DNA from 3 places in the Lysinibacillus sp. NPDC096418 genome. Region 3 is predicted to be linked to each of the others. Evidence: riboswitches for the same ligand, from Rfam matches in the RefSeq annotation. Region 3 holds a riboswitch; each other region holds the start of a gene.

Region 1 (4,295 bases), on a different contig from region 3:
CGGTCTGCTACTTCTTTCGCAAACTCCATTTCATGCGTAACAACTAGCATTGTATTGCCTTCCTTGGCTAGTTGACGCATTACCTTCAATACCTCCCCTACCATTTCAGGGTCAAGCGCTGAAGTCGGTTCATCAAATAGCATTACTTCTGGATTCATGGACAATGCACGCGCAATTGCAACACGCTGTTTTTGACCACCAGATAACTGTCGAGGCTTCGCGTTGACAAACTGAGACATACCTACAACTTCTAAATATTTCAACGCTACTTTTTCAGATTCTTCTTTTGAACGCTTCAATACTTTCACTTGTCCAACTGTACAATTTTTCAAGACATTATGGTTATTGAATAAATTAAACTGTTGAAATACCATTCCTAAATGAGTACGATATTCTTGAATATTGTGCTTTTCATCTAATATATTTTCACCTTTATAAATGATTCTTCCACCACTTGGCGTTTCGAGTAAGTTGATGCATCGTAAAAGTGTCGATTTTCCAGAGCCTGACGAGCCAATCAGACAAACTACTTCCCCTTTTTGGACTTGGAAATTCACATCCTTTAACACTTGGTTACGGCCAAATGATTTACTTAAATGTTCAATTTGAATGACTGCCATTTGTTCGTCCCCCTATATAATTTCTTTTTGTTCTTTTTTATAAGCATCTGGTCCATCAAGTCGTTTTTCTACATACAGTAAAATGCGTGAAGCTGTAAATGTCATGATGAAGTACAGTACACACGCTACAAAAAATGATTCAAAGTAACGGAAGTTATTACCCGAAATCGACTTTGTTTGGAAGAATAATTCTGTTACGCCGATAACACTTAATACCGCTGTATCTTTAATGTTCATAATTAACTGATTACCCGTAGCAGGTAAAATGTTACGTGCAACTTGTGGTAATACTACGTGAATCATTATCTGCAAATGATTCATACCTATTGCAGAAGCAGCTTCGTATTGTCCTTTATCGATGGATACTATACCACCTCGAACAATTTCAGCCATATACGCTCCTGTATTAAGTGAAACTACTAAAATACCAGCAGTAATAAAGTGCATATCAATACCAAATGCCATATCTAATCCGTAGTAAACTACCATTGCCTGTACAATCATTGGTGTACCACGGAAAAATTCAACGTAACATTTCAGTATAAAATTAAAAAGCTTTAAAACATAATGCTTTACGTTCTTTTTACGTGTTGGAATGGTATGCATAATTCCAATGAAAAATCCGATAAATGCACCAATAATTGTACTAATAATAGATATTAATAACGTATAATACGCCCCTCGTAAAAACATCTGCCAGTTGTTTTCTATAATTGAAAGAATCCATTCTATACTCATGCTGTTCCCCCTAAAAACGCAACAATTGCTTGTTCATTTATAAAACTAACACGGACTATACATATAGTCCGTGCAAATTGTATTACTGTGCTGCCGGTTGTTGAAGAATCGCTTCTTCCATAATTTTTTGACGATCGTCCTCAGAAATACCTTTTAGTATTCCATTGATTTTTTCTAGATTCGTATCACCTTTACGAATACCAACGGCAATAGAAGTATTAGCAATATCAGTATCAAAACCTTTACCAAATGATATGAACTTAAAGTTATCGTTGACACCTTGTGCTGACATTCCTTCAGAACGTGGAGCAACGTATGCATCAATTTCTCCAGCTTCTAATGCTTCACGCATCGCAGAGAAGCTCTCCATTGCTGTTTGTTTGTTAACGCCATCGAATTGATCGATTACATCGTAATTAGAAGTGTTTAACTGTGCTGTTACATTAGCACCTGAGAAATCTTGCATTGATGTTGCATCTTCATATTTACTGCCTTTTTTCACAATGATTCCGAAATCTTCAAATGACACAAACGTGAATTTGTCATTAGCAGCTTGTGCAGAAATTCCTTCTGGACGTTCCGCTACGTAACCATCGATTTTCCCTGCTTCTAATGCTACACGCATTGCAGGAAAGCTTTCCATTGCTGTTTGTTTCTTAACTCCTTGGATTTGATCGATAACATCATAGTTAGAAGTGTTTAACTGAGAAGTAATTTTAGCTCCTGAAAAGTCTTGAATTGATTCAGCTGATTCATATTTACTGCCTTTTTTAATAACCATTACGAAATCAGATGTATAATAGTTTTCTGTGAAGTCAATCGTTTTTTTACGATTTTCTGTTGGAGACATCCCTGCTATAATGGCATCAATTTTTTTTGATTGAAGTGCTGGTACTAAACCATCCCACTCCATTTTAACAATTACTAATTCTTTCCCTAAACCCTCAGCTATTTTTTTAGCCATTTGAATATCATACCCACCTGCATATTCAGCATTGTCTGCAATTTTCACTGCTCCATTTGAATCATCTTGTTGCGTCCAGTTAAATGGCGGGTAACCAGCTTCCATCCCAATTCGAAGCTCGCCCCCTTCTTTAGTTGTAGCACTTCCACCTGCCGTTTCTTCTTTTTTGTCACTAGTGCCACAGGCAGCTAACATAATGGCAGTCATTACTGTTAACATGAATAATAACCATTTTCTCTTCATGAAATCTTCTCCTTTTCTGTAAAAAAATAAGACAACTGTATGAAAAAAACGACCTAAGTTTAGAACTTAGGTCGTACGTTATCAGCAGTTGCCCAAATCCTCACTATAACTTCCATGTTTCCGAGATAGCACAACCTAGTAAACTGGAATTAGATTTACTAGGACAGTCCTGCAACTATTAATTGCAGACCCAGTATAAAAGTACGAGCTCCTTTTATACTTCGGCGACATTTCCTTCTCCATTGCGTCTACGCTTGCTTATACTCAACAATGAACTAATAAATATCGCGCCTCTACCTCACATAGAACGTGAGGTGAAAATATTTAATTGATAAATAGATACTACTATAGCATCACACTTTTAGTCAAGATAATTTCATCATTTTTCTGACTTTTTTAAATTTAATAGCAAGAATCCATTTAGATTTTCCTATCATAAAAGTCTTAGTACAAAAAAAGTGCTACGAAACAAGTTTGTCTCGTAGCACTTTCGTAACTTAAAATTATGAATTCAATAATAAATCTTCTGGGTTTTCAAGAAGCTCTTTAACTGTTTTTAAGAAACCTACAGAATCTTTACCATCGATAATACGGTGGTCATAAGATAATGCTAAGTACATCATTGGACGGATTGCAACCTCACCGTCAACTTCAACTGGACGTTTTTTGATTGAGTGCATACCAAGGATAGCTGCTTGTGTACCGTTCATAATTGGTGTTGACATTAATGAACCGAATACACCACCATTTGTGATTGTGAATGAGCCACCAGATAAGTCATTTAGACCTAATTTTTTGTCGCGTGCTTTTTTCGCTAAGTCTGCAATTGAGTTTTCAATTTCAGAGAAGTTTTTACGGTCAGCATCGCGTACAACTGGTACAACTAGTCCTTCTTCAGTAGATACTGCTACACCAATATCAAAGAAGTTGTTTAAGTGGATTTCATCGCCAACAATTTGAGCGTTCACGTATGGATATTTTTTAAGAGCTGCAACTACTGCTTTTGTGAAGAATGACATGAAACCAAGTTTAGAACCTGTTGATTCAAAGAACTGGTCTTTTTTACGAGAGCGAAGTGCCATCACATTTGTCATATCGACTTCGTTGAAAGTAGTTAACATAGCTGTTGATTGTTTAACTTCTAATAGACGTTTTGCAATTGTTTGACGACGACGGCTCATTTTTTCAACCGTTACACGTGATTCGTCAACTGCAACGACCGCTTTAGGAGCTGCTGCTACTGGTGCTGCTACTACTGGTGCAGTTCCGTGTGCCGCTACGTCTTGTACACGTACACGACCTTGTGGATCTACAGGAGATACAGCTGCAAGGTCAATCCCTTTTTCACGAGCAAGCTTGCGTGCCGCTGGAGAAGCGATAACGCGTTCACCAGAAGTTTCTTCTACTACTGGTGCAGGTGCTGCTTGTGGAGTTGGAACTGCCACAGCTTCAACTGCTGCTGCTGGAGCAGGTGCTGCACCTTCGCCAGCCTCTACAACTGCGATTACTTGTCCTACAAGAACAGTATCACCTTCGCCAGCAAGAATTTGTGTTAACACACCAGCTTCTTCAGAAATGATTTCTGCATTTACTTTATCAGTTTCAAGTTCAACGATGAACTCACCTTTTTCTACACGGTCGCCCACTTTTTTAACCCATTGAGCGATGCTACCTTCTGTAATCGATTCTGCTAATTCAGGGACTTTAATTTCAGCCACTTTCATTTCCTC
Region 2 (4,295 bases), on a different contig from region 3:
TGTATGACGCAGGAAATTGGCGTGATCAATGAGTCTTGCTGCCAACTGACTTACAACAGTTTGTTCAGTTGGTTTTTTAATCGTCGGAGCAATGGCGTTTAACATTTCATCCACTTGACTTTTGATCACATTCGTAAAGTCACTTGTATGAGATAGTGTTGTTGTCGTTTGTGCTAAACGATCCACTGCTATGACATTCTCTTCAGAGGCTTCAGTCATTTGTTGAATACCGTAAGCAGCTTCTTCAATATTCTTACTCATTTCTGCTAGATTTGAAATATTTTGCTTCATACTACTTAAATAATCCACAAAATAATGTTCGACTTGCTTTATATTCTCTGTCGTATGATTTGTTTTTTCATCGATTATTTGGCGAATTGACGTCATCCCCGCTAATGAATCTTTTGAGCTACTCGCTAGTTTCCCCACTTCCATTGCGACAACACTAAAGCCCTTGCCATGCTCGCCCGCTCGTGCCGCTTCAATCGATGCATTTAATGACAGGAGTTGAGTTTGATCGGCAATACTTGTCACACTCAAACCTATAGTATTCATTTTGTTGAGTTCATTTTTCAAATCCTCGGTGGAGCTAGCCCCATTCCCTAATAATTTTTGAACGGTTTCCCCTTTAGCAATTGAAGCTTCCATTTCTTCAACTAGCTGGATGGAATGGCTTTTGATTTGCTGAATGTTACGATTGACGTTTTGTTCAACTGCCAGCATTTCCTCTGAATTCGATGACATTTCTTCACTCATCGCCGAAATATCGCCTACACTACGAGATACATCAAGAACTTTTAAGGCCGTTTGAAAATTAATTAATTCCATATGGGCTAATACAAAGTCTAAAATAGCATTTTTAATATCGACTATTTCTTGATCGATTTCTAATTCCAATACTCGTCTTTTCAATAGTTGTAACTCTTCATTATGATTACTCTCTACTGCTTCTTGCACAGGTTTATGAAACACGCTAAATAACGCCACACTATCCCTCCTATAATAATTTCTTAGCTGCTGAATATTTATTCTACGTTCTTCCAAAATGATACATATTGTCATTATAGCCCAACAAAAATGGACAAACTATTTTTTTATCGTAAAATTTAGTATTTCACGAATTTTTCAAATATAAAAAGCTATTATTCCGTTTGAGGAAATAATAGCTTTAACGTTATGCATGTAGCGCTTCTTCTAAATTGAATTCCTCATGTAATGCATTTGCAGCACGAATCATATCATCTTGTAGCACAACGACAGATACTTTAATTTCTGATGTACTCACCATCTTTACAGGAATGTCTTCACGGCGTAAACGATCGAACATGCGGGCTGCAACCCCAGGATTCGATGCCATTCCTGAGCCGATAATAGATACTTTCGATAAACCTACTTCAAAATCAGCAAAACTAAAACCTAGCGATAATTTACTATCCTCAAGCACGCGTAGAGTTTCTGCAAATTCGTCTTTCATAATTGAAAATGACACAGACGGTTTTACGCCATCAATAATTGCTTGTACAATGATATCGACATTAATGTGGTTTTCTGCAAGTGTCGTAAACATATCCGCTAAAGAAGCGTCAGAATAGGCATCATATCCAACCGTCAAACGGATAATATCTGATTCAAAGGCCACCCCACGTACTATTAAGTTTTTCTCCATTTCAACTTCCTCCTTTAATATAGTACCTTCTACGTCCATTACACTTGAGCGAATAATTACAGGCATTTGGAATTTTTTCGCTAGCTCCACAGCCCGTGGATGTAAAATATGCGAGCCTAGATTGGACAGCTCTAACATTTCATCATAAGAAATTTCTTTTAATTTTTGTGCGGCTGGTATGTAGCTTGGGTCAGCTGTATACACACCATCTACATTCGTATAAATATCTACTCGTTCAGATTTAAGGGCCGCGGCAATCGCAATCGCCGTCGTTTCAGCTCCGCCCTTCCCAAGCGTCGTAATATTCTGCTCTTCATCAATCCCTTGTTCACCGGCAACAACTACAATTTTGCCTTGAATAAAATGTTCTTCAATTCTTTTTACATCAATGTTTTCAATGCGTGCATTATGATGAACAGCATCCGTCTGCACGCCAGCTTGCCAACCTGTTAATGACACAGCATCATAGCCTGATTCCATGAGTGCCATCGCAAATAACGCACTCGTTAATTGTGAGCTAGTTGATAACAATACATCTAGCTCACGCTTCGACACATCATCTGATAACTCTCTCGCCATTCTTGTTAAATCCTTTGTCGTACGTCCCATTGCCGCTGTCACCACAACAACATCAAAACCACGATTTTTTTCAGCAATTACTTTTTTCGCTACTTCTTGTATACGTTCCGTTGATGCCGTCGCTGGCCCACCAAATTTCAATACGATACTTCCCATCTGCCATTCCTCCTCCATATTATTGATTCGTTTGAACGAAAAAAAGGCAGCCTTCACATAGCGTGAATAGCTGCCTGCAACATGTACAAATAAAAAGCTTGCTCATGTGTGATAGCTCTCCGAAACGTAAAGATTCGACAGTCTTACATCTCTTAAATGCAAAACCAGCACGACATCGGAAACAACGATGTCCTACTTCGGCAAGCTCCCCTTTCACACATTATCAACGGATTTGTTCATCCTCTAATGAGCTACTATTGAATCTTGCACCTCTATCATCACTAAAAATAGTGACTATTTAAATTATTTAATTGACCTTACCTTAGCACATGTCTATTCCTTTGACAATGCTTCCTGCTGAAAATACGCATATATGTTACTTGCTAGGTTAACAGGCATACCTGCTTCTTGAAGCTCAAGCTCACTAGCTTCACGGATTTTCTTGACCGAGCCAAAATGTTTGAGTAGCTGTTGTTTGCGCTTTGGTCCAACACCTTCAATCTCATCAAGTACAGACTGAATAGCATGCTTTTCATGTTGCTGGCGTAAAAACGTAATGGCAAATCGATGCACCTCATCTTGAATACGTTGCAGTAAATAAAATCCATCACTTGTTCTTTTCAATGCAATAACCTCAGGTGGCTCACCAAATAATAGTTGAGACGTATTATGCTTATCGTCTTTTGCTAAACCGGCAATTGGAATCGATAAACCGAGTTCATCTTCTAATACTTCCCGAGCAACTTCTATTTGCCCTTTCCCACCATCAACTAGCACTAAATCTGGCAGTGGTAGATTTTCTTTAAGCACACGTGTATAACGACGGCGAATAACTTCTTGCATTGCTCCGTAATCATCATGTTTGGCAGCAGTTCGTGTTTTGTATTTACGATATTCCTTCTTGGCTGGCTTACCATCAATAAAAACGACCATTGCCGACACAGCATCCGTTCCATGCATATGGCTATTATCAAATGCTTCAATACGTAACGGCGTAGCAATCCCCATCGCCTCACCTAGTGCCTCACAAGCGCCAATAGTGCGTTCTTCTTGTCGCTCAATGAGTTGGAATTTCGCCATTACCGCGATTTCTGCATTTTTAGTTGCTAAATCGACAAGCTCTTTTTTCTGCCCACGCTTTGGTGTTAGTACCTTTACCTCAAGTAATTCTGTTAATATAGCTTCATCAATTGCCTGCGGAACGAAGATTTCTTTTGGCTTGATGTGCTCCGGCTTTTCATAAAATCGACCGACAAACGTTAAAAACTCTTCCTCCGCATCTCTGTAAATCGGGAAAATAGAAACGTCACGTTCGATAAGTTTACCTTGACGAACAAAAAATACTTGCACACACATCCAACCTTTTTCAACTGCATAGCCAAATACATCACGGTTCGTCGTATCGCTAGAAACAATTTTCTGTTTCTGCATTACTGTCTCGATATGGGTGATTTGGTCACGAAATTCCTTTGCTCGTTCAAACTCCAAGTTTTCCGCAGCTGCAAGCATTTTCTCTTCAAGTTCTTTTTTTACTGTCTCGACACCGCCATTTAAAAACTTCGTCATTTCCTCTATCATATCCGTAAACACTTGCTGCTCAATGTCCTTCACACAAGGCGCTAAGCATTGCCCCATATGATAATATAAGCAAACCTTTGACGGTAGCTGCACACATTTGCGAAGCGGATATAAACGGTCGAGCAATTTTTTCGTTTCACTCGCTGCATAGGCATTTGGATAGGGCCCGAAATATTTCGCCTTATCTTTTTTGACTTTACGAGTTGTGATCAAACGTGGATATTTTTCATTCGTAATTTTTAAATACGGGTACGTTTTATCATCCGTTAACATGATGTTATACTTCGGATCATGTAATTTAATGAGATTCAGCTCT
Region 3 (4,295 bases):
GTACGTATTTGGAATCATCAACTTATACGGTATGCTGGTTATGAAACGGCAGAGGGCATTGTGGGTGACCCACATTCCGTGTCATTTACAAAGATTTGCGAGTCACTAGGGTGGAAAGGTGAAGGGACAGCGTTTGATGTGTTACCTCTTGTTGTACAGGTGGATGAGCGTTCGCCACAAGTGTTTTCAATTCCACAGGAGTCCATATTAGAAGTGCCAATTCGTCATCCTGAGCGTGAGGAAGTTGATGCACTGGGTATGAAATGGTATGCAGTGCCGATTATTTCGAGCATGCGCATCCAAATGGCGGGTATCGATTTTCAGGCAGCACCTTTTAATGGTTGGTATATGGGTACAGAAATAGGTGCACGCAATTTAGCCGATCATGACCGCTACGATATACTTCCAGCTATAGCTAACATTTTCGGGCTTGATACAACAAAGCAAGCATCACTTTGGAAAGACCGTGCACTTGTAGAGCTTAACATTGCCGTGTTGCATTCCTTTAAAGAAGACGGTGTGAGCATTGTCGATCACCACACAGCAGCACAGCAATTTAAGCTATTTGAGGAGGCTGAGGCTACTGCAGGGCGTGAATTTACTGGGAACTGGAGTTGGCTTATTCCACCGTTATCGCCAGCAGCAACGCATATTTTTCACAAACCGTATGTGAATGTGTACAACACACCAAATTATTTCTACCAAAAGCCACCCTATTAAGTAAAAAAGGCATCTCATCGTAATATAGATGAGATGCCTTTTTATAACTAACTAATTCACATATTCATTTTTGGAAGCCCTCATAGCACTTGCAAATAGTAATAACACCACAACAATAAATAGCCAGCCTGCAATGTCCCAGCCGCCGAGTAGATCGTGTAAATAGCCAAATAATATAGGACCAGAGGCAGCAAGTAAATAGCCGGCAGACTGTGCAAAGCCTGATAAATCAGCAGCTTCGTAGGCTGTACGCGTTCGTAATGTAAATAACATCATAGCCAGTGCGAACGAAGCACCGCCAGCTAGTCCTAAAAATACCATCCAAAGAACAGCCAAACTTGTCCACTCCATGACTAGACCGATAAAGCCAATTAAATAAAACGCTGTAAAAATTATTACGAGTGGGCGTTGAGATTTCATTTTACTAGCGAAAATAGGTGTAAGAATAGCCATTGGAATTTGTGAGAACTGCATTGCTGAGAACATCCATCCAGCACGCTCTGCTGGTAAGCCTTGAGCTATATAGATTTCAGGAATCCAAGCAGCAGTTGTGTAAAATAGTAGAGATTGTAAGCCCATGGCGCCAGTTACTGCCCAAGTTACTGGGGATTTCCACAATGGGATACGAGCGTTCGTAGTAGCAACAGTGGATTCAGGATTATTGAACTTCAATTGTGGAATCCAAATAAGTATTGTGATGACAACAAGGACAATAGATAGTGCGAGCGCTCCTTGCCAGCCAAATGATGAATTAGCAATCGGATAACTAATACCCGCTCCAATACCTGCGGAAAGGTTCATTGACATTGTGAAGCAAGCCATTAGTAAACCGACGTGATAAGGAAATTTCAATTTTAGAAGGCCTGGAATTAGTACATTCCCAAAAGAGATTGCAACGCCAATAAGTATCGTTCCGAATACAAGTAATTCCGTTGTACCAAGTGAGCGCAATACGATACCAAGCGCCAGCAAAATTGTTGATAATAGTAATGTTAATTCTAGTCCAAGTTTGCGTGCCACAACAGGTGCAAATGGTGACACCACTGCAAAGGCCAGCAATGGGATGGTCGTTAAAAAGCCTGCCAATACATTAGATATACCAAGTCCTTCGCGAATGAAGGAAATTGATGGACCAACGGCAGTTAGTGGCATACGTAAAGTAGAGGCTATAAATATAATACCAATGACAAGTAATAATGTCGTACCTGTCCAGCTTATTTTTTTACTAGAATAAGTAGAGTGTTCATGAGTCGTCAAAGTTAAGACCTCCTGAATTAAAAGTTATAATTCGAATCACTATATCATTTTATCATACTAAAAAAAATGGTAGAAAGTTCACAAAATACTGAATATTATTATGTGCATTGAAATGTATATTGGTATATGTTAAGATTTATACATCATAAATTTAATAAATTAATGCCTCATGTTTGTATTGAGGTAGAGGTCGCGTTATTTAAGAGTATGCTAATGGAAATGACAAGCATTAATGAAATTAGCTGAAAGGAAATATCGCCGAAGTGTGAAGGGACTTGAAAACTTCATGCTGGGGCTGTCTCCGAAAGGAACAGAACTGTCACGTTTTGATCGACGTGTTGTGCTATCGAGTTTTAAAGAACAGAGGAATTCTACTTAGCCATCGCATCGTGTTGTGATGGTGTTTTTTTGCCTCTAAAAAGGAAGGAAGCAAATAACGTGAGTGAGATAAAAGTAAATCAGTTAGGGAATAAAGCTCCGAAACTGAAAAAAGAATTGAAAAGTCGTCATATCACTATGATTTCTCTTGGTGGAACAATTGGTACAGGGCTATTTTTAGCAAGTGGTGGTGCAATAGCTCAGGCAGGTCCTGGGGGTGCGCTACTAGCCTATGCATTAATCGGGGTCATGGTGTACTTCTTAATGACAAGTCTAGGTGAGATGGCCGCATATATGCCATCCTCGGGTTCATTTAGTACGTATGCTACAAAATTTGTCGATCCAGCATTGGGCTTCGCACTTGGCTGGAACTACTGGTATAACTGGGCAATTACAATTGCAGCAGAAATTGCAGCTGTATCGCTTATTATGAAATATTGGTTCCCAGATAGCTCTTCTGCATTATGGACAGTCATGTTCATTGCAATTGTTTTAACATTTAACTTATTATCTGTAAAAAGCTATGGTGAAAGTGAATATTGGTTTTCGATGATTAAAGTCGCAACGGTAATAGTATTCATCATCGTCAGCATACTAATGATTTTCGGTATTTTAGGTGGACAAGCTCCGGTAGGCTTTACGAATTTCTTCATTAGTGATGGGCCGTTCCATGGTGGTTTCTTAGCGACATTCGGTATCTTCTTGGCAGCAGGTTTCTCGTTCCAAGGGACAGAATTATTAGGGGTTACGGCTGGTGAAACAGATGACCCAGGTAAAAACATTCCAAAGGCTGTAAAATCAGTTTTCTGGCGTATTATTTTATTCTATATTTTAGCGATTGCTGCAATCGGGATGTTGATTCCATTTACAGATGAGCGTTTACTATCTGAAGATATTGCTGTATCACCGTTTACATTAGTATTCGACCGCTTAGGTATTGCTTTCGCCGCTTCATTTATGAATGCGATTATTTTAACGGCGATGCTTTCGGCAGGTAACTCAGGGCTTTACGCAGCGTCACGTATGCTATGGAATCTTGCAGTAGATGGGCATGCACCGAAAATTTTCATGAAACTTAGCCGTCGTGGTATTCCTATTTATGCGTTACTAGTGACATTAGCAGTAGGAAGTTTAGCGTTTCTTGCCTCATTCTTTGGTGATGGCGTTGTCTATATGTGGTTACTGAACGCTTCTGGTATGTCAGGCTTCATTGCATGGCTTGGAATTGCGATAAGTCACTATCGTTTCCGTAAAGCATTTGAGGCACAAGGTTTGGATCTAAAATTACTGCCGTATAAATCGAAATTATTCCCGTTTGGTCCGTTATTCGCCTTTACGGTATGTATGATTGTTGTTTTAGGTCAGAACTACACAGCCTTTGTGGGAGGAACAATTGACTGGTATGGTGTGCTTGTATCATACATTGGTATTCCACTGTTTTTAGCGCTTTGGTTTGGCTATAAAATAAAAAATAAAACAAAAATTGTTCCACTGAAAAATTGTGATTTAACTGTGGAGAAATAAAGAGAACGAGGTGCACCTACGCACCTCGTTTTTTATTGTTAAGGAAACTATAGATTTTTTATTTTTGGATAACCTAGGGCATTGTCGCCGTCTAGGCTAAAGCACTACATCCTCGAGCGAAAGTGGTGAAGCGTTTACTTTCGCAAGTAGCTGTCGGATGTAAACGAGCGCTTTAGCGCATTTGTTATGCAAAAATCGTCTGCCAAAGCAGATAAATATTCAAGCTAACAACAATTGCTACGACAATCCAGCCGAGAATGGAAGTGATTTTATGATTCACTAGGCCACCCATAATTTCTTTTTTACTCGTAAACATGACAAGGGGGACAAGAGCAAAGGCTATCCCGAATGACAAGATCACTTGACTTAAGACAAGTGCATGAGTTGCATTTACACCAGATGCAATTATGGCAAGT

What was found. Region 3 has a riboswitch for lysine ahead of ACIQZG_RS08925 (amino acid permease). Riboswitches for the same ligand answer to the same signal wherever they lie in the genome.
Region 1: it holds a riboswitch for lysine, as region 3 does, so the genes downstream of both, ACIQZG_RS23605 (transporter substrate-binding domain-containing protein) here and ACIQZG_RS08925 (amino acid permease) in region 3, are expected to answer to the same signal.
Region 2: it holds a riboswitch for lysine, as region 3 does, so the genes downstream of both, ACIQZG_RS01635 (aspartate kinase) here and ACIQZG_RS08925 (amino acid permease) in region 3, are expected to answer to the same signal.

The regions. Positions count from the first base shown of each region.
Region 1 covers NZ_JBIWEY010000057.1:12,264-16,558, reverse strand. The annotation lists gene ACIQZG_RS23615 (amino acid ABC transporter ATP-binding protein) at 1-620, opposite strand, end outside; gene ACIQZG_RS23610 (amino acid ABC transporter permease) at 633-1,358, opposite strand; gene ACIQZG_RS23605 (transporter substrate-binding domain-containing protein) at 1,441-2,565, opposite strand; lysine riboswitch at 2,684-2,869, opposite strand; gene odhB (2-oxoglutarate dehydrogenase complex dihydrolipoyllysine-residue succinyltransferase) at 3,069-4,283, opposite strand.
Region 2 covers NZ_JBIWEY010000001.1:340,640-344,934, forward strand. The annotation lists gene ACIQZG_RS01630 (methyl-accepting chemotaxis protein) at 1-987, opposite strand, end outside; gene ACIQZG_RS01635 (aspartate kinase) at 1,175-2,401, opposite strand; lysine riboswitch at 2,506-2,684, opposite strand; gene uvrC (excinuclease ABC subunit UvrC) at 2,735-4,295, opposite strand, start outside.
Region 3 covers NZ_JBIWEY010000007.1:141,060-145,354, reverse strand. The annotation lists gene ACIQZG_RS08935 (nitric oxide synthase oxygenase) at 1-720, shown strand, start outside; gene ACIQZG_RS08930 (CynX/NimT family MFS transporter) at 772-1,977, opposite strand; lysine riboswitch at 2,154-2,331, shown strand; gene ACIQZG_RS08925 (amino acid permease) at 2,416-3,879, shown strand; gene ACIQZG_RS08920 (Nramp family divalent metal transporter) at 4,064-4,295, opposite strand, start outside.